DNA from 3 places in the Salinibacterium sp. SWN1162 genome. Region 3 is predicted to be linked to each of the others. Evidence: predicted binding sites of a transcription regulator. Region 3 holds the regulator's gene; each other region holds the start of a gene.
What was found. The regulator HrcA, encoded in region 3, represses chaperone genes, less so after heat shock. The targets are predictions, from matches to a motif close to TTNGCACTCGNNNNNNNCGAGTGCNAA.
Positions count from the first base shown of each region.

Region 1: the regulator HrcA is predicted to act here: its motif matches at 6,640-6,666, upstream of I6E58_RS06035 (Hsp20/alpha crystallin family protein).
Region 2: the regulator HrcA is predicted to act here: its motif matches at 8,335-8,361, upstream of groL (chaperonin GroEL).

Region 1 is NZ_JADYWT010000001.1:1,285,484-1,295,455, reverse strand. It holds gene I6E58_RS06070 (DUF3488 and transglutaminase-like domain-containing protein) at 1-507, opposite strand, end outside; gene I6E58_RS06065 (DUF58 domain-containing protein) at 494-1,786, opposite strand; gene I6E58_RS06060 (MoxR family ATPase) at 1,880-2,851, opposite strand; gene cofE (coenzyme F420-0:L-glutamate ligase) at 3,033-3,821, opposite strand; gene I6E58_RS06050 (TIGR03557 family F420-dependent LLM class oxidoreductase) at 3,861-4,874, opposite strand; gene I6E58_RS06045 (alpha/beta hydrolase) at 5,102-5,878, shown strand; gene I6E58_RS06040 (hypothetical protein) at 6,273-6,563, shown strand; gene I6E58_RS06035 (Hsp20/alpha crystallin family protein) at 6,716-7,156, shown strand; gene fgd (glucose-6-phosphate dehydrogenase (coenzyme-F420)) at 7,265-8,281, opposite strand; gene coaD (pantetheine-phosphate adenylyltransferase) at 8,300-8,788, opposite strand; gene I6E58_RS06020 (ATP-dependent DNA helicase RecG) at 8,860-9,972, opposite strand, start outside.
Region 2 is NZ_JADYWT010000001.1:1,017,283-1,027,254, forward strand. It holds gene I6E58_RS04780 (alcohol dehydrogenase catalytic domain-containing protein) at 1-176, shown strand, start outside; gene I6E58_RS04785 (zinc-binding dehydrogenase) at 413-1,453, shown strand; gene dapC (succinyldiaminopimelate transaminase) at 1,473-2,588, opposite strand; tRNA gene I6E58_RS04795 (tRNA-Thr) at 3,072-3,145, opposite strand; gene I6E58_RS04800 (DMT family transporter) at 3,182-4,153, shown strand; gene msrB (peptide-methionine (R)-S-oxide reductase MsrB) at 4,150-4,548, opposite strand; gene I6E58_RS04810 (GNAT family N-acetyltransferase) at 4,602-5,060, shown strand; gene I6E58_RS04815 (HtaA domain-containing protein) at 5,060-5,896, shown strand; gene I6E58_RS04820 (hemin ABC transporter substrate-binding protein) at 5,904-7,010, opposite strand; gene I6E58_RS04825 (DUF3263 domain-containing protein) at 7,143-7,427, shown strand; gene I6E58_RS04830 (LytR C-terminal domain-containing protein) at 7,440-8,036, shown strand; gene groL (chaperonin GroEL) at 8,404-9,972, shown strand, end outside.
Region 3 is NZ_JADYWT010000001.1:1,538,044-1,548,015, reverse strand. It holds gene I6E58_RS07320 (PhoH family protein) at 1-221, opposite strand, end outside; gene I6E58_RS07315 (histidine triad nucleotide-binding protein) at 211-561, opposite strand; gene I6E58_RS07310 (16S rRNA (uracil(1498)-N(3))-methyltransferase) at 579-1,310, opposite strand; gene dnaJ (molecular chaperone DnaJ) at 1,317-2,417, opposite strand; gene hrcA (heat-inducible transcriptional repressor HrcA) at 2,441-3,463, opposite strand; gene I6E58_RS07295 (DUF4870 domain-containing protein) at 3,675-4,043, shown strand; gene I6E58_RS07290 (DUF4870 domain-containing protein) at 4,136-4,510, shown strand; gene hemW (radical SAM family heme chaperone HemW) at 4,525-5,775, opposite strand; gene I6E58_RS07280 (HAD family hydrolase) at 5,879-6,550, shown strand; gene I6E58_RS07275 (DUF1990 family protein) at 6,650-7,246, opposite strand; gene lepA (translation elongation factor 4) at 7,251-9,119, opposite strand; gene I6E58_RS07265 (DUF4190 domain-containing protein) at 9,231-9,641, opposite strand.

The DNA of each region.
Region 1 (9,972 bases), 250 kb from region 3:
GACGAGGAGCGGGATCGCCGTGAAAGCGGGCTTACGCAGCACGAATGCGATGACATCCATCGCGACGGAAAGAGCGACGGCACCGACGCAGATTAGGAACACAATGCCGGCGTCGGCATCCGCGGGGAATCGCTGACCCTCCATTGAGTCTTGGCCCTCGGTCACCAGTCGCGCGAAACGTTCCGCTGTTCCGACGAGGGGTACGATTCCCCAGAACGCGGTGTTGGCGGCGAAGAAAACAGTGAGCGCCAACCCACCCGCGACGGCACCGATGAGGGAGCCGATCCAGGCTCGGGAGATGAGCGTGTGCGCGACCGCGGCGGCAGAGAGAACGACGAGAACTACCGCGAGGTACGGAAACCACCAGGCGCCTTCAGTAAGCACTTCGCCGAGGCTGCTCGCCCCGACGCCCAGGGCGAGAGCAAGGGTGCCGCTGAGCGACCACACCCGCACTCGTTGCTCGTGAGCGCGCACGCTGCGCGCTCGACTCGCGTCAGTTGTCGTCACGGTGTGCCTGCGACTCGGCTACGAATAGCTCCCACGCGTCACTGATGCCATCGAACGAGTGCACCGAGATCACCTTCCAGCCGGCGTCGCGCAGCTCGTCGCTGGCAGACTGCCGCGCCGGGCCCCTCGCGTGAGCGAAGTCGCCAAAACTTGACGACGATTCCACGACGAACACCACAGCCAGCACCCCGGGGAGAGCCTGCTGCGCCAAGTACGCGATGGTCTCGGGCTCGGGATGAGCGACGAGCGCCACCACCGGCCCACCCGCGCTCGTGCTCGCTACGGGTGCGCCCCACCATCCCGGCGCAGTGTCAACCGGCCCGAACGTCGCAAGGCGGGTCAAGAACTCTTGTTCTTCCGACGCGCGACGGTGCACAATCGATGCCTCCGCTAGCTGTGACGGGCCTGTCTCGAGGATCTCAACCAGGAAGCCTTCGCGCTTCAACTGCACGGCAGCAGACGCGAGCATGCTGACCACCCACTCGAAGCGGGGGCTGCGCGTGGCCGCAGCGACGGATCCGGCTGGCTGGCGGCCGGACTCGGCGTGGCTCGCATCCGGATAACCGTTCGACCTTGTATCCACGATGATGCGTGCCTCGGGATAACTGTGCTGTTCCTCTTGGCGCACCATCAGGCTGCCATGGCGGGCGGATGCTCGCCAGTGCACCCGGCGCATCGCATCTCCGCGGCGATATTCGCGTGTCATCGCGTCGTCGTCGTCGCCTGCCGAGCGACGTTGGAGCACTCGGGCCTCGCCGTCGCCCGACTGAGCGAGTAACGCCGAATGAGACAGCGCGACCACTCGCGGCGTAACAGTGAGCTCCGTAACGCTGCCCACACTCCAGCTACCGAGCGCAAGCGCGAGCGGGTCGGCGCTCTGCAAGAGAAGCGGGCCAATTTCGAATACGCCTCGGGCCGCCGGGGTGAGAGAGTAGGTCAGTTGGGCCGCGCTGCGGCGGTTGAGCCCACCCATCCGAGCCGACAGCGGAGGCAGCCAACCGCTCGCCGTTGCCCACGGACGCCACGGCAGACGATCGGCCCAGTGCATTCCTCGAAGACTGGTGCGCGCGAGGTTATCGACGCGCAGCGTGACGACGCTGGTGGTCCCTGCCTCCACGACTGGAGAAGCGAAACGCCGACTCACGGCCAGCGATGAGCCGCGCGAACGCACGAGAACCACCGCCATCAACGGCAGCGCGAGCGCAAAACATCCCGCATATAACAAAATCGGCATACCCGCCACATAGCCGCCCACGATCGCGAGATTACCGAGCACCACGAACGTACTTCCACGCGCGGTAAGTCGCACCACCTTCAGCGCAAGCGAGAGGGCTCGAAACGGTCGCAGGCGAGGCATCGGCGTCGACGTCGACTAGGACGCCGCGGAGGCCAGAGGAACCGGCGTCTCCGCGACGATACGTTCGACGACATCAGCGATCGAATGTCCCGTCAGCACAGTGGATGCCTGCGAGGAATGCCGCGCAGGAATCATTCGGTGAGCCAGCACCGTCACGGCAAGCGCATCGATGTCATCGGGCAAGACGAAGTCACGGCCGTCGATCGCCGCCCGAGCCTTTGCCGCCCGGACGAGATGCAGCGTCGCCCGCGGGCTCGCCCCCAACCGCACCTCGGGATCACGACGGGTCGCCTGGGCAATCGCCACGGCATATTCCTCGACCGCTGTGCTCACGTAGACGCGTCGCACTGCAGCAATCAGCTCTCGCAACTCCTCTACTGAGACAACTGCCTCAAGCGCGTCGAGCGGGCTCGTGAGCTCGCGCGAGCGCAGCATCTCCAGCTCGGCAGCGGCATCCGGATACCCCATGGAGATGCGAGCCATGAAACGGTCGCGCTGAGCTTCGGGCAGCGGGTAAGTGCCCTCCATCTCGATCGGGTTCTGAGTCGCGACCACAATGAACGGTGCCTCGAGATCGTACGTGGTGCCGTCGACGGTCACGCTAGATTCGGCCATGCACTCGAGCAGGGCCGACTGCGTCTTGGGGCTCGCGCGATTGATCTCGTCACCGATCAGAATGTTCGCGAAAACGGGCCCCTTCTTGAACTCGAATTCGCGCGTGTTCTGGTTGTACACAGAAACGCCGGTGATATCGGCCGGCAGCAGATCGGGGGTGAATTGCACGCGGGACACAGTGCTGTCGACCGTGCGAGCCAGCGCGCGCGCCAACATGGTTTTGCCGACGCCAGGAACGTCTTCGATAAGGAGATGCCCCTCGGCGAGCAGTACCGTCAGCGCCAGTCGCACCGCCTCATCCTTGCCATCGATCACGGTCGAGACGCTGCGAATAATGGCATGACAGTGATCGTGAAACACGTCGGCGGGCATCACGCTGGAGCTAGGGTCATCCATGGATTGAGTCTTACACCCGTCTACCACTAGGGCAATTGTTTGCGGTCGCGGAGGCGTTCTTCGAGAGCGTGGATCGCGGATTGGTGTTCGAAGTACGCGCACGAAATGAAGAGCCCCATCCGATTATCGTAGAGGCAAAATCACCGACAGTCGAGCATTATTCCTCTTTGAGGGCGCTCTCGTCATGCGCTTCATCGAAGCCCGCCATCCAGGCCTCTTTCGTGCCGAGGCTGAACATGTCTTCGGGGCCGCTGCGCACGAGCGAACGGGCGCCAGGAGCATCGAGATCAGCAACGTGACTGCCGAGTCCGCGCAGCACAGCAACGGGCAATCCCCCGGCCTTGCCCTTGACGAGATCGGTGGCGGCAGCAACTTCATCCGCGAGCGCCGTGACGCTCACCGCGAGCGGGCGGCCCGAAGCATCCGCGGTGCCTCGCAGGTCATCAAGCACGTGGATGCCGGCGGCACCAATAGCGATGTCAGCCTGCCCCTTGCGCCAGGGCCTGCCCACGGTGTCGGTAATCACGAGGCCGACGGTCACGCCGAATCGCTGCCGCAGGCCAGCACACAGTGTGCGCGCGGTCGCGTCGGGATCGAGCGGCAAGAGCAGAACAATGCCGTCGGGAGTGTTGCTGGAATCAACGCCGGCGGCCGCCATCACGAGACCGAGTCGGTTCTCGACGATGCGCGTCACACCATTGGGGTGCTCGCGCGACGCGACGATGCGCACGGTTTCGTCGGTGATCGCTTGTTCGCGATCTGCCGCTTCAACCGAGCGGCCCTCCGCCTTGCTTACAATCTTGGAGGTCACGGTGAGGATGTCACCATCGAGCAAACCGCCCGCGTTCACATCGCCGGACTCTGTAACGAGGGCACCCGCGATCACCTCGACAAGGTCGTCACCGGACACGATTTCGGGGATGCCGGGTACGGCCCAGGCGCTCATTCTCACGCTTCTAGTGTGGGGCATTATTCGCGCGCGCTACTACTTGCGCAGTGCGGGAAGCACGTCGCGGCCGAAGACATCCAGAAATTCTCGCTGATTGCGACCCACGTTGTGCAGATAGATGCGATCGAACCCGGCGTCGAGGTAGCTCTGGATGTAAGCACGGTGCACGTCGGGATCGGCGCTGACGGGCATCCGCCCCTCGAAGTCTTCTGGTCGCACCATTCGCGCAAGCTGTTCGAGTTCAAACGGCGAGCGGATGTCGTTCTTAGCGAAACGCAAACCACCATTCGGCCACTCGGTGAGCGCGTTGCGCATGGCTTGCTCATCTGTTTCGGCCCAGCTCAAGTGCAGCCGCAGCACGCGGCTCTGGCTTTCTCGACTGCGCCCTGCCTCGCGGGCGCCTTCGGCGAATCGCTTGAGCAGCATGTCGATCTTCTCGAGGGGTGCGGCTTCGGTGATGAGGCCGTCGACGGTCTTGCCGGCTCGCTTCGCGGCGACCGGGCCAGCCGTCGCCACCAAGATTTCGGGGGCGACGGCTGGCATGGTCCAGAGGCGTGTGGATTCGAGGCGATAGAACTGCCCTTCGTGGCGAACGTCTTTATTCGCGAGCCCCGAGGCGAAGAGTTTCTTGATGATCTCGACGGCTTCGAACATCCGATTGATGCGCTCGTGAGCTTCGGGCCAGTACTGCCCAATGATGTGTTCGTTGATCGCTTCGCCGCTGCCGAGGCCCAACCAGTGACGGCCCGGGTTCATCGCAGCGAGGGTCGCGGAGGCTTGCGCCACCATGGCTGGATGCCAACGAAAAGTCGGCGCCGTGACGCCCGTGCCGAGATCGCCTGTCGTCGTCTCACCGAGACCGCTGAGCACGTTCCACACGAACGACGCTTGCCCCTGCTGCGGCACCCACGGCTGGTAGTGATCGGCCGCCATGACGCCGCGGAAACCCCGACTCTCCGCGTGCTGGGCGAAGCCCATCACCTCGCGCGGATGAAAACGTTCGAGCATGGCGGCGTAGCCGATATGGGGTGCAGAAACAGTCACGGGCATCCGTCTATTGTGGCGCTTACGGCGGCCCAAGTGGGCCCACCATTCGCACAACCGTTGAGTTGGCGGGGCTGCGGGCGGATAATGGCGATCTACTCAATGAGGAGTCAGCATGAATCTCGGCGCGTTTTCTGTCCGTCTCACCACGAAAGACCGCGCTGCGTCTTGTGCGTTTCACCAGAGACGAAGCCTCGAGCGAAGCCTTGGGCGATCTCGAAGCCCGATCGTGATTGATCAGCACCGCTAGCCCGCTGATGCACGTCATTCTTATCCCCGGATTTTGGCTTGACGGAGACTCCTGGGCTCCGATAACCCGCGCGCTACGAGATGCCGGTCACACCGCGCATCCGCTCACCCTTCCCGGCTTGCGGCGCCGCGACACTCACCGTGCTGAAGTCACTCTGGCCGATCACGTTGGGGCTGTAGTCGCGGTCGTTGACGCCCTCACGCACGTCGAAGCCGACGGCAGCGAAAACGGCGACGAAGACGAAGAACCAACGCCACGCATCGCTCTGGTCGCGCACAGCGGTGGTGGCCCGATCGCGCAGGCGGTAGCGGATGCCCGCCCCACCTGTCTCGCCAGAATCGTGCACGTCGACACTGTGCCGCTGCCGAACGGTATGCCCATTAACACCGAGCTGCCTACCGTCGACGGCGAAATTCCCCTGCCCGAGTGGAGCGTGTTCGACAACGAAGACCTCGTCGATCTGACCCCCGAACTGCGGGACTGGTTTCGCGAAATCGCGATTCCCCAGCCCGCGCTCATCGCGAGCACCCCGCAGTCGCTCGCTACTCCAGCGCGCTTCAGTGTGCCCGCTACCGTCATCTGTTGCGAGTTCTCCGCCGACCAAGTGCGCGAGTGGATGAGCGAAGGGGCACTCTTTGCTGCCGAGCTCGCCCAGCTCAGCGACCTCGAACTCGTCGACCTGCCCACCGGGCACTGGCCGCAGTTCACGAAACCGGCGGAGCTCGCCGATGCCATCATCACGGCTTTGCATCGCACCTAAATCGGGTCTTGTCGTCAGCGACCACTCGCCCTACACTGAGCAAACGCCAACTATTGAAAGGAGCCTCGCGTGTTTATTTTTACTGTTACGAAGAACCCCACGACCGCCGGCTCCGTCGGCACCCTCACCGCCTAACCGGTTAGCGTTTTCCGCTCACCGGTTCTGACGGTGGCGGCGCTCACGGAGCACACGACCCAACTCGATCATCGCCAACGGCGATTGACTGACGAGTCTGCATCCCCTTATGCGGGTGCGTTCGCCTCGCGATGATCTTCCCTCTTTCAGCGACTCGCGATCACTGGGGGATGCCGTTGGGTCACCACCTGACACAGCGCAATTGGGCGCGCCTTCCGCATCCACTTTTCTCACGAATACAGCTCACGAAAGACATCTCATGAACGCAACACTGGCGGCTCCGAAAGACCGCCATGACCATCCGCCCGAACTCAGCGCCGCTTCAGCCGCTGTCGAGAAACCGCACCACGCGGCACGACGTAGCGTGGGAGTCATCGACCGTCTTGCCCTGCATCTCGGCGTCGCTCTCATCACCTGGAGTCGCCGGCCGCACCGCTCTCGACTGCTCGCCTCGCCTCAGCAGCGGGCCGAACACCAGCTCCGTCGCGAACGACTGGCTCAGGCCAGGGCTCGCGCCGAGCACAACTATCCGCGGTTCATCATCCGCTGATAACACCACAAAAAACCGCCGCCGGATCTCTCCGGCGGCGGTCTTTTCGTTGTCAGCGAACTGTGAGCACAATGACTTGGCACTCTCCAGATGAGAGTGCTAATTTGTTCTTGTTGAGTCACGGTGACTCAACTTTGAGAAAGGGGTTTCCCATGACACTGTCATTTGATCCTTTTGCCGAACTCGACAGGCTCTCCGCAGCTGCCCAGTCCCGCGTCGGCACCCAGCCCATGCCTGTGGATCTCTATCGTCAGGCTGACGAGTACGTCCTCACCGCCGATCTCCCGGGTGTCGACCCCGGATCCGTTGACGTTGACGTCGATGGCCAGTTGCTCACGATCCGCGCCGAGCGTACGGCCGGCGAGCGCGACGGCGCCAAATGGCTCTCGCAGGAGCGTCGTTACGGCTCCTACCTGCGCCAATTCAGCATCGGTGCCGGGATCGACCGCGAGAACATCAGCGCTAGCTACGACAACGGCGTACTGAGCGTGATTATCCCGGTGTCGGAGAAGGCGAAACCTCGCAAGATTGAGGTCAGCACCAACGCCGACAACCAGTCTCGATCGACCGACAAGGTCGCTGTCACGAGCTAGCCGGCTGTCAGTAGTCGGCGATTCTTGCCGACACGACAACGATGGGCGGATGCTTCACGCATCCGCCCATCGTGTGTTAACCCGTGTGCGCGTCTCGCGCGCTAGGCCCTACAGCGCCCGCAAGCGCGGAGCGATGTCACGCTCGAAGAGCTCGAGGAAGCGACGCTGGTCGCCACCGGGCGCATGGAACACCAGGTGGTTGAGGCCGGCATCCACGTACGGACGAATCTCTTCAACGATCTTGTCGGGATCGTTGCCCACAATCCAGCGCGACGCGATCTGTTCGATCGGCAGAGCGTCGGCAGCGCGCTCCATCTCGATCGGGTCGGTGATGTCGTGCTTCTGCTCTTTGGAGAGAGCGAGCGGCGCCCAGAAACGAGTGTTCTCGAGGGCTACGTCAGCATCGGTGTCGTACGACAGCTTGATCTCGATCATCCGGTCGATGTCTTCGAACTTGCGGTCCATCTTGGCCGCGCCCTCCTTCACTCCGGGAATCAACGCGTCGTTGTAGAGGGCCATGCCCTTGCCCGACGTGCAGATAAAACCGTCACCGGCACGACCGGCGTACCGTGCCACCATGGGGCCACCGGCGGCGATGTAGATCGGGATGGGCTGGTCGGGGCGGTCATAAATGCTCGCACCGTGAGTGGAGTAGTACTCCCCCTCGAACGACACCCGGTCGGAGGTCCAGAGTTCGCGCATGAGACGGACCGATTCGCGCAAGCGAGCGAAGCGCTCCTTGAACTCGGGCCAGTCCTGCTCTCCGGCACCGCGGAATCCGGTCGCTACCTCGTTGAGCGCTTCGCCCGTTCCGACACCAAGCATGATGCGCCCCGGGTAGAGGCAGCCCATCGTCGCGAAGGCCTGAGCGAGCACAGCAGGGTTGTAGCGGAACGTCGGAGTCATCACGCTCGTACCAATACGAATCGTGCTCGTGCGCTCGCCCACTGCCGCCATCCAGCTCAGCGAGAACGGCGCGTGACCGCCCTCGTGACGCCACGGCTGAAAGTGGTCGCTGACCGCAACACTCTCCATGCCGTGAGCTTCGGCGGCCACCGCAATCTCTACGAGTTCGCGCGGGGCGAATTGTTCAGCTGACGCTTTGTATCCGAGAGTGAGAGTCATAAACCTATTGTGCCGGTGTTAGTCGCGCGGCGCTTGCAAAAATTCGGAAACCACCCGCGGTACATAGGGCGCAACGTCTCCGCCGAGCGCCGCCACTTGGCGTACGAGCGAGCTGGAAACGTGCGCGTGGGCGGGGTTCGGCAGCATAAAGATGGTTTCGACGGCTGCAAGATCGCGGTTCACGATCGCCATAGGAGTTTCGTACGCGACATCCACTTGAGAACGGATGCCCTTCACGATGACGCTCGCACCGACCTCAGTGCAGTAGTCAACGAGCAAACCCATGCTCCAGCTCGTGACGCGGATGTTGCCGGCGAACCGAGCATCCGCTATCGCTTGCTCGAGCAGCGAGACGCGCTGGGCAATCGGCAAAAGAGCCGTCTTACCGGGGTTGTGCACGACCAGAACGTGCACTTCGTCAAAGGTTTTTGCCGCCCGCTCAATCACGTCCAGGTGGCCCAGGGTGACAGGGTCAAAGGACCCGGGAACGACAGCGATCCGACTCATGCTTCAACGATAGTGGCTGGGGCCTTCCGCCGCGTGGGAGTTCGCTGTGCGGCGACCCTGCAGTGCGGCCGCTAGTTCTTGCCGAGGAAGGCTTCGGCGCTTTCGTCGAGGCGGCGTTGCAGTGCTTCGGCGAGCGCCGGATGCTCCGCAAGGGTCGGATCGGCGGCCTGCACCGTTTGTGCCGCCTCCCGAGCCTCTGTGATGAGTTGCCCGTCGTTGGCCACGCGCAAGAGCTTGAGGCTCGAACGCCCACCCGATTGCACTCCGCCGAGCACGTCACCTTCGCGACGCAGCTCCAAGTCTTTGTTGGCCAGCTCGAAGCCATCCAGAGTGGATGCCACAGCCTCGACCCGCTCGCGAGCGAGAGACTCCCCCTCGGCTGCTGTCACAAACAGGCACAGGCCGGGGACGCCACCACGGCCCACGCGGCCGCGCAACTGATGCAGTTGCGAGACTCCGAAGCGGTCGGCATCGAGCACGACCATGACGGAAGCGTTGGGCACGTCGACGCCCACCTCGATCACGGTCGTTGCGACAAGCACATCGATGTCGCCGGCGGCGAACGCGCGCATGAGCTCGTCTTTCTCGTCGCTCGAGAGCTTGCCGTGCAGCGCCTCGATCCGTTTGCCCGCCAGAACCTCGTTGCTGCGGAGCGACGCCAGCACCTCGGTGACGTTGGCAATGGGGCGCGGCGGGCCGGCATCCGGATCGTCGGTTGCTTTCGGGGCGGGCTCAGTGCCAGGCTCTTCGGTCTTGGCATCAATCGCGGGGCACACGACGAACCCCTGCCGGCCGATGGCCAGTTCTTCGGCCAGTCGCTGCCAGACGCGCGAGACCCAGCCGGGCTTCTCGGCCAGCGGGACCACGTGGCTGCTGATCGGCTGGCGGCCAGCAGGAAGCTCAGCGATGGACGAAATGTCGAGGTCACCGAAGACCGTCATCGCGACCGTTCGCGGGATCGGGGTGGCGGTGAGAACGAGAACGTGCGGCGGCTTCGCCCCCTTAAGGCGCAGAGCCTCGCGCTGATCAACGCCGAAGCGATGCTGTTCGTCGACGACGACGAGTCCGAGATCGACGAAGCTCACGGCATCGCCCAAGAGAGCGTGCGTGCCGATGACGATGCGAGAGGCGCCCGAAACGGTCGCCAGCAGGGCCTTCTTGCGCTCGGCCGTGGGCAACTGACC
Region 2 (9,972 bases), 520 kb from region 3:
TCGGCGGGGTGGCCCCTGCTCGCGCCTACATCGAACAACTGCTGCCCGGAGTGCTCGACGGAACCGTGAACCCTGGCCTCGTCTTCGATCAGACCGTGAAGCTCGAGCAGACCCCTGACGGCTACACCGCGATGGATGAGCGCACCGCTCTGAAGGTGATGGTTGACCCGACGTAGCGGCCGCGCGGATGCCGCCGGCGAGCTTAGGGTCAGATTCGCGCATGCAGAAGACGTGATGCGCCAACTGAAGACGTCATGCGCCTGCTGAAGACGTGATGCGCCTACTGAAGACGTGAAAGTCCCTGCCCAAGTTCAAAGAATGCCCCGTGTACTCTGGTTTCGTCAGCCGGTCGCGCTCACGGATTGCCGGGGAGAGCGACCTCAGCCGCAGGTTCATTGTGCGAGGTAACTCTATGAAGGCAGCATTTCTCTACAGTGCGGGCGATGTCCGAGTCGAAACGGTTGCGGACCCCGTTATTCAACAGAAAACGGATGCCATCGTTCGGGTGGTCCGTGCCTGCGTCTGTGGGTCAGATTTGCACCCCTTCCACACCCGTAAGGCCGGCCCGACCGCTGCTCCCATGGGGCACGAAATGGTCGGCATCGTGGAGGAAATTGGCTCCGAGGTCTCCACGGTGAAACCGGGGGACTTCGTCGTCGCCACGTTTACTTACCAGGACAATACCTGCGTCTTTTGCCAAGAAGGTTTCCACACCTCCTGCCTCCACGGCGGTTTCTACAACAAGCCTGAGGTCGGCGGCTTCCAAGCGGAATACGCACGGGTGCCACAGGCAGACGGCAGTCTCGTGGCTGTGCCGGGCGTCGACGAGAAGAGTGAACTGCTCCCGTCACTTCTCGCCCTGTCCGATGTCTACCTCACGGGGTACCACGCCGCGCACATGGGGCGAGTCGGAGCAGGTATGACGGTGACGGTGATCGGCGACGGCGCCGTCGGGCTGTCTGCCGTCTTGGCGTCAAAGAAGCTCGGAGCCGATCGGGTCATCCTCATGGGGCGCCATGAGTCGCGCACTGATATCGGTGTCGAGTTTGGGGCAGACGAGATTGTTGCCGAGCGCGGAGAAGAAGGGGTAGCCCGGGTGCGCGAACTCACCCGCGGCGAGGGGAGCCACGTCGTCATCGAGGCGGTTGGCCACTTCCCGGCTTACCAGCAGGCCCTGGGGTCCGTCCGCGTGGGCGGCACGATCTCCCGGGTAGGCGTTCCGCAGTACTCCGAAGCGCCAATCGGATGGGGTTCGCTCTTCAGCCGCAACATTACGCTCACAGGGGGACCTGCCCCCGTGCGCGCCTATCTCGAGCCGGCGATCAAGGATGTGCTCGATGGCGCGATCACTCCGGGCCGCGTCTTCGATCGCGTGGTGAGTATCGACGAGGTGCCGCAGGCTTACAGCGCCATGGATGCCCGCGAAGCGCTGAAGGTGATGATCGCCTTCTAAGGAGAGAGCTGCTGTTTCGTCAGCGCGCCCACGACTGTAGAGCGGTTATCGCTCGGTCTAGGTGCTCATCCCGAACCGTCACGGCGAATCTCACGAATTGAGCACCGCTCGGACCGTAAAATTCGCCGGGGGAGACGAGCACGCCGATGTCGGCTAGCTTCATTGCGGTGTCCACTCCGCTTTCTCCCAGCATGGCCCACAAATACAGGCCGCTCTCCGATCCATGAATCTGGAATCCAGCAGCCTCGACGGCAGATCGGAGACGCTCGAGTCGGGAGGAATAGAGCGCGCGCTGTGCAACCACGTGCTCGTCATCGGAGAGGACTGCGCTGAGCACCTGCTGCACGGGCGCAGGGACGATGAGCCCGAGATCTCGTCGTCGCGATGCGATGTTCGTGATGAGATGCTCGTCCCCAGCCACCATTCCGGCACGGTATCCGGCCATGTTCGATTGCTTACTGACCGAATAGGAGGCGAGAACGTTGCTCCTGTCGTCACCGACCACTCGTGCGTCGAGGATGGACGGTATCCGCTCCCCGTCGACCTCGTTCAACACGGCGTAACACTCGTCGCCGACGATCACCGCACCGAGTTCACGAGCGCGAGCGACCGCGCGACGCAACTCGTCAACGGTCAGGATTTGGCTGTCGGGGTTGCGAGGGGAATTCAGCCAAATAAGTTTGGTCGCCTCTGGCCACAGGGCGGGATCGTCTTCAGCGACGACGTCGGCACCCACAGCTAGTGCCCCTGCGTCGTAGGCGGGATAGGCCAGCGCGGGGCGTACTACGACATCGCCCGCACCCAGTCCGAGCAGGAACGGCAGCAGACCCAGCAACTCTTTAGAGCCGATCGTGGGAAGCACTTCGCCCCGAGTGAGGGTGACTCCGCGGACACGATCGAACCAGTGCACCATTGCGTCGCGCAGTTCGACTACTCCAATGGTGAGCGGATAACCCGGCGCGCCACCCGCGGCTGCCAGCGCATCGATGAAGACCTGCGGCGTCGGGTCAACGGGAGAGGCGGTCGCGAGGTCTGCGAACCCACCCGGATGGGCGACGGCGCGACGACGAAGCTCCGCCTGAACATCCTTCGATGAAGGAATCAGGGAAGTCGGAGGCAATAGGCAGGCGATCACGCTGCAACTCCGGAGCGATCGAGTGGGAGCACCAATACTGCCGGGGGATCGGTCGATCGGGCTCCGATGTAGTTGAAGAAAGCGTTCATGTCGTTCACTAAACCAGCGCTTTCTATCAATCTCATGGGCGCCAACAGGCGTCCAAGACGAATCACCGAGCTCGTGACCGCACGGTTTTCAGCCGACGCTGCGAGCTGTCGAGGCTGCGATTCTGGATCAACGGGTGAGGCTTGGATCATGCGAACGCTGCCGATTTCGAAGATCAAGGAGCGTCGGAAGGAGCTTGGGCTGCAGAGAAGGGTTCGGCTTCGACCAGTCAGTGAAGCTCGAACAGACCCGCCGGCTACGCCACGATCGATGAGGGTGCCGCCCTCACCGTGGTGGTCGACCCGACATGGCGGCTCGACATCGACGACTGGTTAAATAACAATGTCGAAGGCCGTTAGGGTTAAAGCAACCCCGACGGCCCTCGACATTCTGTTGGGCCTCCTGTCGGATTCGAACCGACGACCCCCGCTTTACAAGAGCGGTGCTCTAGCCAGCTGAGCTAAGGAGGCTTGGGCCAACGCCCTATTTTAGACATGAATGCACCCATGCTCCCAACCACACCCCGAAGTCGGCGTCGTGCGCTCGCGGGAATCTTCGCCGCAATCGTCGCCGGCGGCCTCGTCGCAGCCCAAAGTCGCATCAACGGCGAGCTCGCTGTAGAGCTTCACGACTCCACTCTCGCCGCGTTAATTTCCTTCGGCTCAGGCCTACTTATTCTCACGCTCATCGTGCCATTCGTGCCCACCGCTCGGGCTGGTTTTCGTACACTCCGCACCGAAGTAACCAGCAGACGCCTGCCTTGGTGGTACCTCACCGGGGGAGCGTTCGGCGCTTTCTTTGTCTTGACTCAGGGTCTCGCAGCCACCGCGCTGGGCGTCGCACTCTTCACCGTGGCGGTCGTCGCGAGTCAAACGATCAGCTCCGCCGTGATCGACCGCGTCGGAATCGGCAGCCTTCAGAAGCGACCGGTCACGGTCTTGCGGGTGGCGGCATCCGCCCTCGCAGTGGGGGCAGTAATTTTCTCGGGCCTGGCCGACTTGCGCCTCGACGGGCCGTTCCTGCTCGTGTTTTTGCCGTTGTCAGCCGGATTCGGGATTGGCTGGCAGCAGGCCATCAACGGTCACGTGCGTCATGTGACGCGATCGCCGCTCACAGCCACGTACGTCAACTTCATCGTCGGTACCTCGGTGCTGGCGATCGCAGCGATCTCCTACGGCTTTGCGAGTGGCTGGCAGCACACCTTCCCGACCGACCCCACGCTGTACATCGGCGGCGCGATTGGTGTGATCTTCATCGTGGTTGCAGCGGTGCTGGTGCCGATAACGGGTGTGCTGTTCTTTGCCCTCGGATCGATCGCCGGCCAACTCATCGGGGCGCTCGCGCTCGAAATTCTTTTGCCTACAGACAGCGATGGGGTGGCACCGACCACCGTAATCGGTGTGGTGCTCACCCTCATCGCTGTGGCGATCGCGTCACTCTCGAGTCAACGACCGCCTAAAACTCTGCTGTCGAATTAGTCTTGTTCGTCGAACTCTAACGAGCTCGAGTTCAAGCAGAAACGGTCTCCGGTCGGCGTCTGGTGGGCGTCGTCGAACAAATGACCTAGGTGTGAACCACACGTGGCACACACAACTTCGGTGCGCACCATTCCGAGCGAACGGTCTTCGCGAAGCTCGACGGCATCCGGGTTGATGGCTTCATAGAAGCTGGGCCATCCCGAACCGGAATCGAACTTGGTGTCGCTCTTGAAAAGCTCAGCGCTGCAGGCGCCACAGCGGTAGGTGCCCGCACGCTTCTCGTCGAGAAGGGCGCCAGACCACGGACGGTCGGTTCCGGCTTCGCGCAGCACTGAGTACTTGATTCCGAGCTCATCGCGCCATTGCTCTTCGGTCTTTGTCACCTTGTACGTCATGTGGTCTCCTCTGTTCGTGAGCTTTCGCCGCTCAGTACATTAAACTCGGGGATGTGACTATTGATTCCGTGATCGCCAAGTCTTGGGGCGAATTAACAACATCCGAGCTCTACTCGATCATGAAACTGCGCACTGACGTATTTTTTGTTGAGCAAAAAGTCGACGAGACCGAACTTGATGACCGCGACCAAGAAGATGCCACACGGCACTATTGGATCGCTGACGAGCTCGGAGTCGCCGCCTACATCCGCGTCCTCCACAACGAAACCGCGGAATACCTCGATGGCCACTGCGTCATCGGTCGCGTTGTAGTGAGAGATGATCGCCGTGGCCAAGGTCTCGCGCAGATCATCATGAAGCGCATCGTCGACGACTACAACGGCCAGGCCATGATGCTGCACGCCCAGGACTACATCGTGCCGCTCTACGCCAAATTCGGATTCGAATCCTTTGGTGAACTGTACGAAGAAGCCACCATCATGCATCAGTCGATGTACCGTCCCGCCCAGTAATGCGCCGCCTCAACGTCTGCTTGCTCGGACCCGCCGCGCTCGTGGTCACCGCCGTCGCTATCGCACTGACGCCGATGACAAGCAACGCTGCGGTTCCGGATGCCGCGGGCGCGAGCCTTGCGCACGCGAATATTGCACCCGCCGATGCCACCCTTGCCGCCGACTCCGCCGTGTGTGATGTGTCGGATGCCGCGATCACCTGGGGCGTCAAAGAGTCGCTTCGGTCGTACATCAGCGGCACGATTGCTCACGGCGAGTGGGCTGTCGGCGACGGCGCCACTTACGAAACCCCCAATTTCGGTTGGGCTGCAGGCTCGGGCGAGCTCGACGCGGGCGAAGGCACGATCGCGTTCGACGGAACGCTTCGCTTCACGGGGCACGATGGCATCCTTGACACCACGCTCAGCGGGCTAGAAATTGTCTTTGACAGCACCCCGACAGCAGTCCTTATCTTCGATGTTTCGGGGACCACTCAAGATGGTCTCCCCGTGGATGCGGTCGACGTGAAGTTCGCCACGATTGACGTCTCAGCGATCTCGGTCGACGACGGCACAGCGGTGCTCGACAGTGCTCCAGTGACGCTCACCGATGCCGGCTCCGCTGCTTTCGGAACCTACCCAGCGGGCGAAGAATTTGACCCGATTACTGTGAGCTTCAGCGCAACGCCCGAGTGCATGCCTGAACCGCGCGCGACCTACCCGGTTGTGGCCCGCAACCTCATGGTGTTGGCGTCCGTTGTCGTAATTGTCGGTGGCGTCAGCGTGGTCTTCTTCGTCAGCCGTCGTCGCGGGACTGCTCGCACGCTCGAACCCACGAAGGACAGCAGCGACAGCTGAGCGCGATTTAGGAGCCGGAAGTCGGCGCGTAAATTGCGCGAGCCAGCGCATCCAGCACGGTGACGGTGCGGGGGCCGAAGCTCAGGATCTCGCCGTCATCCATCTCAACGAATCGTTGGTTCATGCCCGCCTCGGTGAGAGCCACTGCGGGCCGTGCTTCGAGCAATCCGCTCACGCCACCCACGCTTTCGAGACCGCCGGTCATCACCAAAATGAGATCGGGGTTTGCCGCAACCATCGCCTCGTCTGTCATCGGACGCATACCTTCGAGGCCAATCTCGGCCGCAACATCCACCCCGCCCAGAGCGTCGATGAGAACATCGGAGCCCGACTCTTGGCCGAACAAGTAATACACCCCCGAGGTGCCCCTCAAGTAGAGGAACATCATGCGTAAACGCTCACCGGAGGGCACGATTTCGGCGATTTCGGCAATCTTTGCGTCGATCTCGGCAGTCAATTGTGAACCCAGAGCTTCACCAGCGGCCGGAGCGCCGAATGCAGCGCTCGTTTGCCGCGCCAGCTCGGCAACGCCATCCACGGACGCCTCGGTGTCGACAAACACCACGGGAATGCCGGCATCCCGTAGCTGCACCACAACGTCGATCGGGCCAATCGACCCATCTGTCAGCACAAGATCGGGGCGTAACGCCAGAATCGCCTCGCTATTGACGGTATGAGCGTTCGACGTAATTACAGGCAATTCGGATGCCTCATCAAACGTCGTCGAGATATCTCGCGCCACGAGAGAATCGATCAAGCCCAACCCAGCGATCGTCGCCGCGATCGACCCTGAAATATCCATGGCCACCACGCGATCCGTCGACAGCACCGTCACGGGAACCTCGCCTGACAAATCATGGGACATGACGGTTACCGGCAACGACTGCGCGGGCACTTCATCCGGAACCGAAATACCGGAAGTCGGAAGCGCCGCCTGCACGAGCCCGCTGTAGTCCTTCGCCTCGTTCAACACCGTCAACGACGACAGCGGAGAGGAAAGGTCAGCGGTCACCGTCACTGCAGCAGTCTGCGCAATCGGCGAAGCCGAGCATCCGCTCGTAGCCAGCAGAACGCCAGACAACACCACAGCAGCAGTGAGGAGTCGGGTGCGCATAGAAACCAATCGAAGAAAGGGGTACTAAGGCAATCCTAACCTCGAGCGGCGCCGAATGGGTCCTCAAGCCGAGTCGCTCGACAAAGCCACACGGCCCACGCCCTAGGCTTACCTACACAATGGAGGTAGGCCGTGTCAGAAAACGAAAGCGCATCACGCCCCGCCACCGGCCTGTCTGAGCGCGACACCGCCATCCTCGACTTTGAGCGCGAATGGACCCGCCACGTCGGCGCAAAAGAAGAAGCAATCAGCTCCCAGTTTCACGTCTCCAGTGCACGCTATTATCAAATGCTCAACTCGGTAATCGACACCCCCGCAGCCGTACGATACGATCCCATGCTGATCTCGCGACTGCGCCGCACTCGAGACAAGCGCACGCGCGCCGTGCGCACCACCAATCACCACAACGAAGAATAGACAGACTAAGCAATGGCGAGTTATCCCAAAGACCGATTCGACGAACTGCCCGACGACGTCGAACGCATTGGTGCGCACCGTGGCCCCAAGCGACGCGGGCGCGGCTGGATCAGCTTCGCCTGGGCTCTGCTCGCCACCGGTGTACTCGTCTTCGGTGGCCTCTTCGCCCTCAGCCAATACCTTGATGACGACCTCGGGCTGCCCTTCTTCGCCAGCCCCGAAGAGACCATCGCCACCCCAGAACCCACCGCAACCGTTGCCCCGGTCACCGACCCCACCACCATTGACCCGGCACGCAAAATCACCATCGACGTGCTCAACGGCACCGCTGAAAGCGAACTGGACAGCACCGTACTCGACGAACTGACCGCCGCAGGCTGGCCCACTGGCAGTGCCGCACCAGCCTCCGACCGAGCCATTGAAGTCACCTACATCTATTACAGCAACGAAGCCGACGAAGACGTCGCCGCCGGGCTCGCAGCAACCCTCGATCGTGGAGAAATTCGCCTCGTAGAAGCCGACGTATTCCCCGCCGCTCAAATCACCATCGTCATCGGCGCCGACTACCTCGCATCGGCCACAGCCTCAACCGAAGAACCAACCGAATAGCGCACGACGAGGCGAAGTAAGCACCACCCTCACGCACACAACCGAGCGCTCCATGCTGACGCGGGCGCAGCCGCAGCGGGTGCGCTGGGCTGTTGTGCACTCGCCCCTGTCGAGCGCGCTGTGCTGTCGTGCAGTCGCCCCTGTCGAGTGCGCTGTGCTGTCGTGCACTCACCCCTATCGAGCGCGCTGTGCCGTCTTGCACTCGCCCCTGTCGAGTGCGCTGTGCCGTCTTGCACTCGCCCCTGTCGAGTGCGCTGTGCCGTCTTGCACTCGCCCCTGTCGAGTGCTAATTTTGACCTTGGCACTCGCATAGGCTGAGTGCCAACTTATTCGCTTGTACGACGTCCGGGAGGGACGAGAAACACACATGGCAAAGATCATTGCTTTCAACGAAGAGGCCCGTCGCGGCCTTGAGCGCGGCCTGAACATTCTCGCTGACGCCGTAAAGGTCACGCTCGGCCCACGAGGTCGCAACGTAGTTCTCGAGAAGAAGTGGGGCGCTCCCACCATCACGAACGACGGCGTGTCCATCGCCAAAGAAATCGAGCTCGACGACCCGTTCGAAAAGATCGGTGCAGAGCTCGTCAAAGAGGTAGCAAAGAAGACGGATGACGTTGCCGGAGACGGTACGACCACCTCTGTTGTTCTTGCACAGGCTCTCGTACGCGAAGGCCTCCGCAACGTTGCTGCGGGTGCAGACCCCATCAGCCTCAAGCGCGGAATCGAAAAGGCAACCAACTCGGTAATCGAGGCCCTCATTGCGAGCGCCAAGGAAATCGAAACCAAGGAAGAGATCGCGGCTACCGCATCCATTTCTGCTGGTGACCCCGAGATCGGTGCACTTATCGCTGAGGCGATCGACAAGGTCGGCAAGGAAGGTGTTGTCACCGTTGAGGAGTCGAACACGTTCGGCACCGAGCTGGAGCTCACCGAAGGTATGCGCTTCGACAAGGGATTCCTGTCGGCATACTTCGTCACCGACCAGGAGCGTCAAGAAGCGGTCTTCGAAGACCCTTACGTTCTTATCGTCAACGGCAAGATCTCGAACATCAAGGATCTGCTCCCCATCGTCGACAAGGTAATCCAGAGCGGCAAGCAGCTGCTCATCATTGCTGAAGACGTCGACGGCGAAGCGCTTGCAACTCTCGTTGTGAACAAGATCCGTGGCATCTTCAAGTCGGTTGCCGTCAAGGCTCCTGGCTTCGGTGACCGTCGCAAGGCTCAGCTCGCTGACATCGCCATCCTCACCGGTGGACAGGTCATCTCCGAAGAAGTTGGACTCAAGCTCGAGAACGCAACTCTCGAACTCCTCGGTCGCGCCCGCAAGGTCGTTATCACCAAGGATGAGACCACCATCATCGAAGGTGCTGGTGAAGAAGAGGCGATCGCAGGTCGCGTCAAGCAGATCCGCGCCGAGATCGACAACACCGACAGCGACTACGACCGTGAGAAGCTCCAAGAGCGTCTCGCCAAGCTCGCCGGTGGTGTTGCAGTCATCAAGGCTGGTGCCGCAACTGAGGTTGAACTCAAGGAGCGCAAGCACCGCATTGAGGACGCAGTTCGTAACGCCAAGGCAGCTGTTGAAGAGGGAATCGTCGCCGGTGGTGGCGTGGCTCTGATTCAGGCTGGCAAGATCGCATTCGACAGCCAGGCAATGGCTGACTTGGTCGGCGACGAAGCAACCGGAGCGAACATCGTTCGCGTTGCTATCGACGCTCCGCTCAAGCAGATCGCACTCAACGCTGGCATGGAGCCGGGTGTTGTTGCTGACAAGGTTCGCAACCTCGCTGTAGGTCACGGTCTCAACGCAGCTACCGGCGAATACGTCGACATGCTTGCTGCTGGAATCAATGACCCGGTAAAGGTAACGCGCTCAGCTCTGCTCAACGCATCGTCGATCGCTGGTCTGTTCTTGACCACCGAGGCCGTTGTCGCT
Region 3 (9,972 bases):
TCGTCGACGAGCTCTTTCGCGGATTCGACTGAAGCCGAGTCGCCACTCAGAGTAATTTCGTTACCCCGAACATGCATTTCGACGCTCGGAAATTTGCTTTCGACGACTTTGAGCAGTCGATCCTGCGGGCCGAGTAGACGAACCATGGCGACGCCGTCTACTTCAATTGAAACGCTCTCGCGCTCTGTCGAACCTGCGGACTCGGAGTCACTAGTGACCAAGGGTGCCTTCCTCGAGGTTTCCACCGAGCACATGAGCGTGCACATGGAATACGGTTTGACCGGCGTTTTCACCGGTGTTAAAAATCAGTCTGTACTGTCCGCCTGCGTGTTCGTCGGCAAGCTTCTGGGCGACCGACACGAGTTCAGCCAGCAGTGCGGGATTGCCGGCGGCAAGCTCGGTGACGTTGGCGAACTCCTCCGTTTTAGGCACGACCAGCAGGTGCACGGGGGCTTGCGGCGCGATATCGCGAAACGCAATGATCGCGTCTGACTCGAAAACGATATCCGCGGGAATCTCGCGGGCGATGATCTTCGTGAAGATCGAAGGGGAATCGGACATAGCTCTAGCCTAAACCTCTAGCTCCAGCGGCCAAGCTTGACGTTCAATGCCGCTATAGCTGCGGGCCCCGCTGTCGACGTGCGTAACACTTCACTGCCCAATCGAATTGTGGATGCTCCGGCCGCGGTCAAGAGTTCGAGCTCGTGATCTGCGACACCGCCTTCCGGCCCCACGACGAGCACGATGTCACGATCATCTACTTCAAGTTCAGCGAGAGTTTGCGTCGCCGTGGGCTCCAGCACCAGCATCCGCGTCGTGGAGGCAAACGCCGCCAGCTGTTTCGTCGTCACGAGGTCGAGAACATCAGGGATCCAGCTTCGTAGCGATTGCTTGCTCGCTTCGCGAACGATGGCCGCCCAGCGATCGCGGCCCTTAGTAACCTTCGAGCCTTGCCAGCGAGAGATGCTGCGCGCCGCCGACCACGGGATGACGCCGTCAACGCCGAGTTCGGTGGCAACTTGCACCGCGAGTTCGTCACGATCGGCCTTTGCGAGGGCCTGGGCCAGGAACACCGCGGGGGTTCGCCGCAGCGATTGCTGTACATCGACAACCTGAATGGTGAGCTCAGTGTGCTCGGCCGCGGTGATGGGGCCCGAAACGATCAGCCCCGCGCCGTTGCCGATCGCAATTGTTTCGCCGACTTTGAGGCGCGACACCGTGACCGCATGCCGCGCTTCGGCATTGCCCAACGAAACGGAAGCGCCAACCGCCACCTCGCCGAGCTCCTCGTCGATATACAGATGTGCCATAGCGAGCTACAGGAACCGATCTCGAAGTTTGGAGAACAAGCCCTGTTGGAATTCTGCGAAGTGGGGCTTCTTGCTCTTGCGCACGGCGGCGAGTTGCTTGATCAGAGTCTGTTCGGCACCGCTGAGCTTCGTCGGCGTGACAACTTGGATGCCGAGCCGCAGGTCGCCGCGGTTAGTGCCGCGCAAACTGGTGATTCCACGATCACGAACCGTGAGCACTTCGCCGCTCTGTGTGCCCGGCTTGATGTTCACTTCGATGTCACCATCGAGACCATCGAGTTTCACGGTAGTACCGAGAATCGCGTCAATCATTTCGACCTCGACCGTGGCAAGCAGGTCGTCGTCGGCGCGACTGAAGACATCATGGTGCCGCACCTTGATCTCGAGGAACAGATCACCATTGGGGCCGCCAGCGGGGCCGACCTCGCCCTGACCGGGCATCTGCAAACGCAGTCCCGTCTCAACGCCGGCGGGGATGTCGACGGACAGAGTGCGCTGGGCCCGTACCCGCCCCTGGCCAGCACACGTGGCGCAGGGGTTGACAATGATGGTTCCGTAACCACGGCAGGTACCGCACGGGCTCGACGTCATTACGTTGCCGAGAAGGCTTCGAACCTGACGCTGAATCTGACCACTGCCCTGACAGATATCGCAACGAACCGGTGAGCTGCCGGGAGCAGAACAGCTGCCCTCACACGTCTCACACAGCTCGGCAGTGTTGACCTCGAGATCGCGGGTCACACCGAACATCGTGTCTTTCAGGCTGACCTCGATACGCAGCAGCGCATCTTGACCGCGCTCGCGACGCGAACGCGGGCCGGCAGTCTGGCTTGACCCGCCGAAGAAAGTCTCGAAGATGTCGCCGAAACCGCCGAATCCTCCTCCGCCGCCGCCGAAACCGCCGTTGCCGCCCATATCGTATTGCTGACGCTGTTGCGGATCGCTCAGTACGTCATACGCGTGAGTCACCGACTTAAAACGCTCCGATGCATCCGCACTGGGGTTGACGTCGGGGTGCAACTCGCGAGCGAGCTTGCGGTACGCCTTCTTGATTTCCTCCGGGGTCGCTTCGCGGGCAACGCCGAGGGCTTCATAATGATCTGCCAAAGTTCCGATTGCTCCTTACGAGCTCAGTTGTCTTCTAAAAGTCGAGACAGGTACCGCGCTACTGCACGGACCGCCGCCATATTGTTTGAGTAATCCATTCGCGTCGGGCCAAGCACGCCCACGCGGGAGACCCCGCCGCCCGAGGAGGAATATCCTCCGGTGACAACGGATGTCTCTTCTAGTCCAAATTCTGCGTTCTCGCGCCCAATGCGAGTGGATACCGATCCATTTGCTACTTCCATCTCCCCAAAGAGGCGCAACAACGTTACTTGCTCTTCTATTGCCTCGAGCACAGGAAAAATGCTGCCGGTGAAGTCTTGTTCGGTACGCGCCAGGTTTGCGGTACCCGCGAGTACGAGCTTGTCGGCACGGTTCGCCAACACTTGCTCGACCAAGCTCGAGGCAATCTTGCCCACAAAAGCTTGACGTTCCAGGGGAAAAATCTGAGCGAAGCTGGCTAGCCGATCCGCGGCCTCCGGGAGCGATTGCCCCGTCAGCGCCGAATTCAGCTTGGCGCGAACTTCGCCCAGGAAGACTTCGTCAAGCGGCTCAACGACATCGATCAGACGCTGCTCTACCCGGCCGGAGTCGGTGATGAACACCGTCATGATGCGGGTCGCGTAAAGCGGAACCAGTTCCACGTGCCGCACGCGGGCCGTAGCCAGCGAAGGATATTGAACCAGGGCCACACTGTTGGTCAGCTGAGACAGCAGGCGCACTGAACGCGCAAGTACGTCATCCAAGTCGTCGGCCTGACCCAGAAAAGACTCAATCGCTTGGCGCTGTGCGCTCGTGAGGGGGCGCAAGTCAGCCAACTGGTCTACAAACATGCGGTAGCCCTTATCGGTCGGCACGCGACCGGACGAGGTGTGGGGCGCCGTAATGAGCTCTTCGTCTTCGAGTAAGACCATGTCGTTGCGAATCGTTGCAGCGGATACTCCGAAGGAATGTCGCTCAACGATTGACTTGGATCCGACAGGCTCACGCGTCGCAACGTAGTCCTGCACGATGACACGAAGCACGTCAAGACCGCGGGCGGAAACCATTCCACCACCCACCTCTCTTGATTGGCACTCAATCCGTTCGACTGCCAATCTTACTCGACACACCACGACACAGCCGTTGCACCGCGCGAGTCATACCAGTAGCGTGTCTTTGTACTTGAGCGCTACCCTTTTGAGGAAATGCTCAGGTGTGACACCGAGCACTTTGATGAAACCCGGGAACTTCCCTCGTTCACCTGAAAGGCACGAACACATGACTGACGCAAATCCGCAGCCCGCAGCCCCCCAGCCGGCAGCTCAACTGACAACGGCTGAGGACAACCAGTGGGCGTCATTCGCTCACCTGGGTGGAATCTTGGGATTCCTTCCCGCGCTTATTATCTGGCTGGTCTTCAAAGACCGCGGCGCATTCACCAACACCGAAGCAAAAGAAGCACTGAACTTCCAGATCACCGTTGCCATCGCCTACGTGATCTCGAACATTCTGATTGCCGTCGTCATCGGCGGAATCTTGCTTCCGATCGTCTTCATTGTGTCGGTGATTTTCTCGATCATCGGCTTCACCAAGGCTAAGGACGGCACGAACTACCGCTACCCCTTCGCACTGCGCCTCATCAAGTAATTCTGCTTATCGGCTAAGTCGATAGCGAGTGAGCCCCGGGAGCTTCTGCTCTCGGGGCTACTTTTTTGTCCAAGTAAGGCTTTAATAGAGCCATGTCAGATTCCACACCGCCCCCCGCCTCGCCGTACGCACCGATCCAACCGATGAGTCCGAGCGACGAAAAGCTCTGGGCGACACTCATTCACGTCGGGGGAATCTTCTTTTCCTTCGTTCCCGCACTAGTGGGTTACCTCGTCTTCAAAGACCGCGGGCCGTTCATCAACGCCCACGCACGAACCGCACTCAACTTTCAAATAACCATGGCGATCGCCTACGCAGTTTCGGTGATCCTGATGCTTGTAGTCATCGGCTACCTGACCATGTTTGCCGTGGCGATCATCATCCTGATCTTCAGCATCATTGCAGCGGTTGCTGCCAACAATGGACAGGCGTACAAGTACCCGCTGACCATCGAGTTCATCAAGTAACTCGAACTTTCGCTCTAAATGGGGGCGTCTGCTAGCAATCGCCGCACTACGGCATCCGCGAGCAGGCGCCCTTTGAGCGTGAGGTTTATCGTGCCTCTGAACGCGGCCGGAGCCTCCACCAACTCGTCAGCGATCAGTCCGGCAACGGCGGTGCGACCCTCAGCATCGAGCGTCGCTGTCTTTAGCCCATCGCGAACTCGCGCACGAAGGAGAACATGCTCGAGATATTTGCTGGAATCAGCAAGCGTCTCGCGCCCGGCTCCCGGTGAGTGCCCGGCAGCAATCCGGTCGGCATACGCCGCCGGGTGCTTGACGTTCCACCAGCGCACCCCGCCGACGTGGCTGTGCGCCCCCGGGCCGACGCCCCACCAGTCATTACCGAGCCAGTAACCGAGGTTGTGACGGCTCGCGTGGCTAACAGCGGGATTGTCATCACGTTTGGCCCAGTTGCTAACCTCGTACCAGTCGTAACCTGCGGCGGCGAGCTTCTTATCGGCCAACTCATACATGTCGGCCTGCAGGTCGTCGTCGACCGGAGCGACGTCGCCACGTTTGATCTGCGCCGCCAGCTTGGTGCCAGTCTCGATAATGAGCGCGTAGGCCGAAATATGGTCTGGATTTTGCGCGATGGCGTGATCGAGCGAGCGCTCCCAATCGGCCAACGACTCCCCCGGAGTTCCATAAATGAGGTCGACGCTCACGTCGAGCTCAACTTCACGAGCCCATTTCACGACGTGCGGAACCTTCTCGGGGTCGTGAGTACGTTCCAGCGTGGCGAGCACGTGCGGCACCGCGGACTGCATCCCGAAAGACACTCGAGTGAAGCCAGCCTCTTTGAGCGCGAGAAGGTATTCCCTGTCGACAGAGTCGGGGTTGGCTTCGGTGGTGACTTCGACGTCATCCGCAAAACCCCACGTATCGCGCGCCGCGGCAAGCATTCGAGTGAGGTCGGTTACCGGCAACAGAGTGGGGGTGCCGCCGCCAAAAAAGACCGTTGAGGCTTTGCGCGGCGCTACGCCCGCATTCTCTAGCACGGTGGCTGCTTGCCTAATTTCGGCTATTGCTTCGTCGGCGTAGTCCGCCCGCTTAGCTCCGCGCAGTTCCTCACCCGTGTAGGTATTGAAGTCGCAGTAGCCGCAGCGCACCCGACAGAACGGAACGTGGATGTACACACTCCAGTCACGGTCGCCAGAACCGACAGCGACGCTGGCCGGCAAGGCTCCATCGAGAGGAGCAGGATCAGCTATCGGCAACGCACCTGGCACGAACTAATCCCCTAACAACTGATGAAGAAAGTGCGCCGCTCATGACGGCGAGCAGCACCCGTCAATTGTCGCACCTCTCGCGTGGGAGCATGGATGGGTGACTATGCACATTCTCTGGGACATCGACGGAACGCTCATCCACAACTCCACGGACGGTGCCACCGTCTACCTCGAGGCGTTCACCCACGTCACGGGTGAAGCTCCCCGCCAGTTCATCACGAACCCGCACGGGCAGACCGAAGGCCAGATTCTCGCTGCGCTTCTCGAGATCAACGGGCATCCCGCCGCCATGCTCGACGATGTGCTCACCGAGCTAGACGTGCGCACCGCCAAGCTGCTCGAGACTGGCTATGTGCGAACGGCAGTACCCGGCGGCCCGGCAGCGCTCCTCCACGCGGCCGGTCACGGATGGACCAATGCGCTGCTCACGGGCAACGGCCCGCAGCACTCGCGCGTGAAACTCACCGCCGCCGGCTATTCAGAAGAAGACTTCGACTGGACTCACTCGTTTTTCGGCGACCGTTCGCCTGACCGCCACCACCTCACATCGCTCGTCGCCACCATGCTCGGTGACCGCCCCAGCGTCATCATTGGCGACACCCCGAACGACGGAATAGCTGCCGATTCAGCTCAAATTCCGTTCATCGCCGTTGCAACCGGGGCTTACAGCGTGGCCGATCTCCGCGACACCAGTGCCCTCGTCGTCGTCGACGATCTGGTCGGTGGTCTCGAGGATGTATTGGGCACTATCGACGAACTCGCACGCCGAGGCTGATCGCAACGCCGCGCAGGATGCAGCAGTGAAGTTCGGCAGGACTAACGTCGAGTAGCTAGGTGCACGCTCGGCTCCGCTTGAGCCACGGTCTCCGGGTCGTTATTCCGACGAACGAATTGCTCCGGAAAGAGCACGCAGGTAGCGGGTCACGACGATGTATTGGAAGATTCGAAGAGCCGGAGCCACCAACATCCATTTGAAGGATGCCGGTCGAGAAAATGATCGCACCGTCATCCACACTGAGTTGTCGTCGCGCAGCTCTACCATGAATGACTCTTCGCCCCGCAGCGGATGCCCTTCGAGCGTTCCGTAAGCAAAGCCGGCAACTTTCGGGTCGTCGACCACGTAGACCACCCGCACGGGCTCATGGGCCGTAAACCGACCGCTGCCTATCGAGAGCACGATGGTGTCTCCGGCGCGCACATGAGGATGCGCGCTGCTGTCGACCGACAGATCCCGGTTCTCACCGTGCGGATCGCGAGGCAGAAGCGTCACGCCAAACCCGCTGCGACGTTTCACCCCCCAGGTCAACACTTGTTCGCGTGCGAACGCCCAGCGATCTTCTCCATGCCCGATTCGAGCGCTGCGTTGAACCCGGCGGAATCCGGCAGGGGGAAGCACCGTAAAGGTATGGCCACGCGTGGCACCGACCGCCCCATACGTAACAGGGGCATTGGGGTAGGTGCGCGCATCCATCGGTTTACTTCTTGTCTTTTCCGGCTTCGACTTCGCCCGAAAGCGCAGCGATGAAGGCAGACTGCGGAACCTCGACGCGACCAACCATCTTCATGCGCTTCTTGCCCTCCTTCTGCTTCTCGAGGAGTTTGCGCTTGCGGCTGATGTCACCGCCGTAGCACTTAGCGAGAACGTCCTTACGCATCGCACGGATCGACTCCCGCGCAATGATGCGAGCGCCGATGGCGGCCTGAATCGGTACCTCGAACTGCTGGCGCGGGATGAGGTTCTTGAGGCGTTCCGTCATGAGAACGCCATAGGCATAAGCCTTATCGCGGTGCACGATGGCGCTGAACGCGTCGACGGCCTCACCCTGCAGCAGGATGTCAACCTTCACGAGGTCAGCCTCTTGGTCGCCACTGGGCTCGTAGTCGAGGCTCGCATAGCCCTGGGTGCGGCTCTTGAGGTGGTCGAAGAAGTCGAACACGATCTCGCCGAGGGGCATCGTGTAATGAAGCTCTACGCGGTCGGTACCGACGTATTCCATGCCCTGCATGGTGCCGCGGCGCGACTGGCACAGCTCCATGACCGTACCCACGAAGTCTTTGGGGGTCAGGATGGAAGCCTTCACCATCGGCTCAGAAACGCTCGCGATCTTTCCGCCAGGGAATTCGCTCGGGTTCGTCACAGTCGTGAACTTCTTGTCGTCGCCCATCACTTCGTAAATAACCGAAGGAGCCGTAGCGATCATGTCGAGGTTGAACTCGCGTTCGAGACGCTCGCGCACGATTTCCAAGTGCAGCAGGCCCAAGAAACCACAGCGGAAACCGAAGCCAAGAGCTACGGATGTCTCGGGCTCGTAAACGAGGGCGGCATCCGACAGCTTCAACTTGTCGAGAGCTTCGCGCAGCACCGGGTAGTCGGAGCCATCGATCGGGTACAGCCCCGAGAACACCATGGGCTTCGGCTCTGAGTAGCCCTTGAGGGCTATCTCGGCCGGCTTGGCATGGTTCGTGACGGTGTCGCCAACCTTACTCAGGCGCACGTCTTTCACACCGGTGATGAGGTAACCCACTTCACCAACGCCAAGGCCCTTCGTGGGAGTCGGCTCGGGAGAGCTCACCCCAATTTCAAGCAGTTCGTGAGCCGACTTAGTCGACATCATCATGACCTTCTCGCGCGGCGAGAGCTGGCCATCGACCATACGTACGTAGGTAATAACGCCACGGTAGGCGTCGTACACCGAGTCAAAAATCATGGCGCGAGCCGGAGCATCCGGGTTACCGACCGGAGCCGGGATGAGTCGCGTAGCCTCGTCGAGAAGCTCAGAAACACCTACTCCGGTCTTGCCCGAGACGCGCAGCACCGTCGACGGGTCGCAACCGATGAGGCCAGCGATTTCTTCGGCGTACTTGTCGGGATCTGCTGCCGGCAGGTCGATCTTGTTCAGCACCGGAATGATCGTGAGGTCGTTCTCCATCGCCAAATAGAGATTGGCGAGAGTCTGAGCCTCGATACCCTGAGCGGCATCAACGAGAAGAATGGCTCCTTCGCAGGCGGCCAGCGAGCGGGACACCTCGTAGGTGAAGTCCACGTGACCAGGAGTGTCAATCATGTTCAGCGCGTAGGACTGTTCCTTACCGTTTTCGTCGGTAAGCGCCCACGGCATTCGAACGGCTTGGCTCTTGATCGTGATGCCGCGCTCACGCTCGATATCCATACGGTCGAGGTACTGCGCCCGCATATCGCGGTCGCTAACAACCCCCGTGACCGACAGCATGCGGTCAGCGAGGGTGGACTTGCCATGATCGATATGCGCAATGATGCAAAAGTTGCGGATAAACGCAGGATCGGTCGAAGCAGGCTCAAGTGTGTAAGAGGCGCGAGGAGACATCCGCCCAATTCTCCCATGAAGCGGACGTTCCTGCGCGCACCCGCCCAATACGACAGGCCGGAGCCATTACGGGGGCGGATGCTCGGGCTGTCAATGCGCCAGAAAGTGCCGCTAGAACGCTGCCGCCAGCAAGAGGAATGGCAGAGTCGCCAGTGCCCCAGCGATAACGACCAACACCCAGCCGAAGGTGGCAACGCAGGCGAGGACGATCCCCCAAATAGAGAAACCCCGTCCCGTTGGTTCATCGCGCGAGCCGAACACACCCAAGATCACCGCAGCCAGCGGCACGACAACGCTCTGCGCAAAGAAGAGCGACGCGATACCGAGGCAGAGCGCGAGCACGCTCATTGTGCGGGAGGCTGCGGCGCGAGGGGCGGACGCGGTGCTGTGCTCGTCAGTAGAGGTGGGCACGTCAGTAGCGGTGGGCACGTCAGTAGAGGTGGGCACGTCAGTAGAGGTGGGCACGTCAGTAGCGGTGCGCTCGTCAGTTGCGGATGAAACTGAAAGGGTTGAAGAGGTCATGTATCTAAGGTAAAAAAGCCGACGACCGTCGGGTATCGGGGTAACCCCCGAAAGTGCAGGGGGACGGCCCGCCTGCCGACGTGCCGGCGAACTCTGATGGGGACTTTAACCCGAGAGCCAGGCGTGGCAACAACGGCACACAGACACGTTCACTATTCTGGAGATTGCTTACAGGACAAGTCAGCGGCGCTGAAGGCTTAGTAAACCGCGCAAACAGGTTTGCACGGCGCTGGGGTCGCGCAATTGCTCCGCAATTGCCATAGCTCCACCGGAACCGTGCAAACAAGTTTGCACGGCGCTGGGGTCGCGCAATTGCTCCGCAATTGCCATA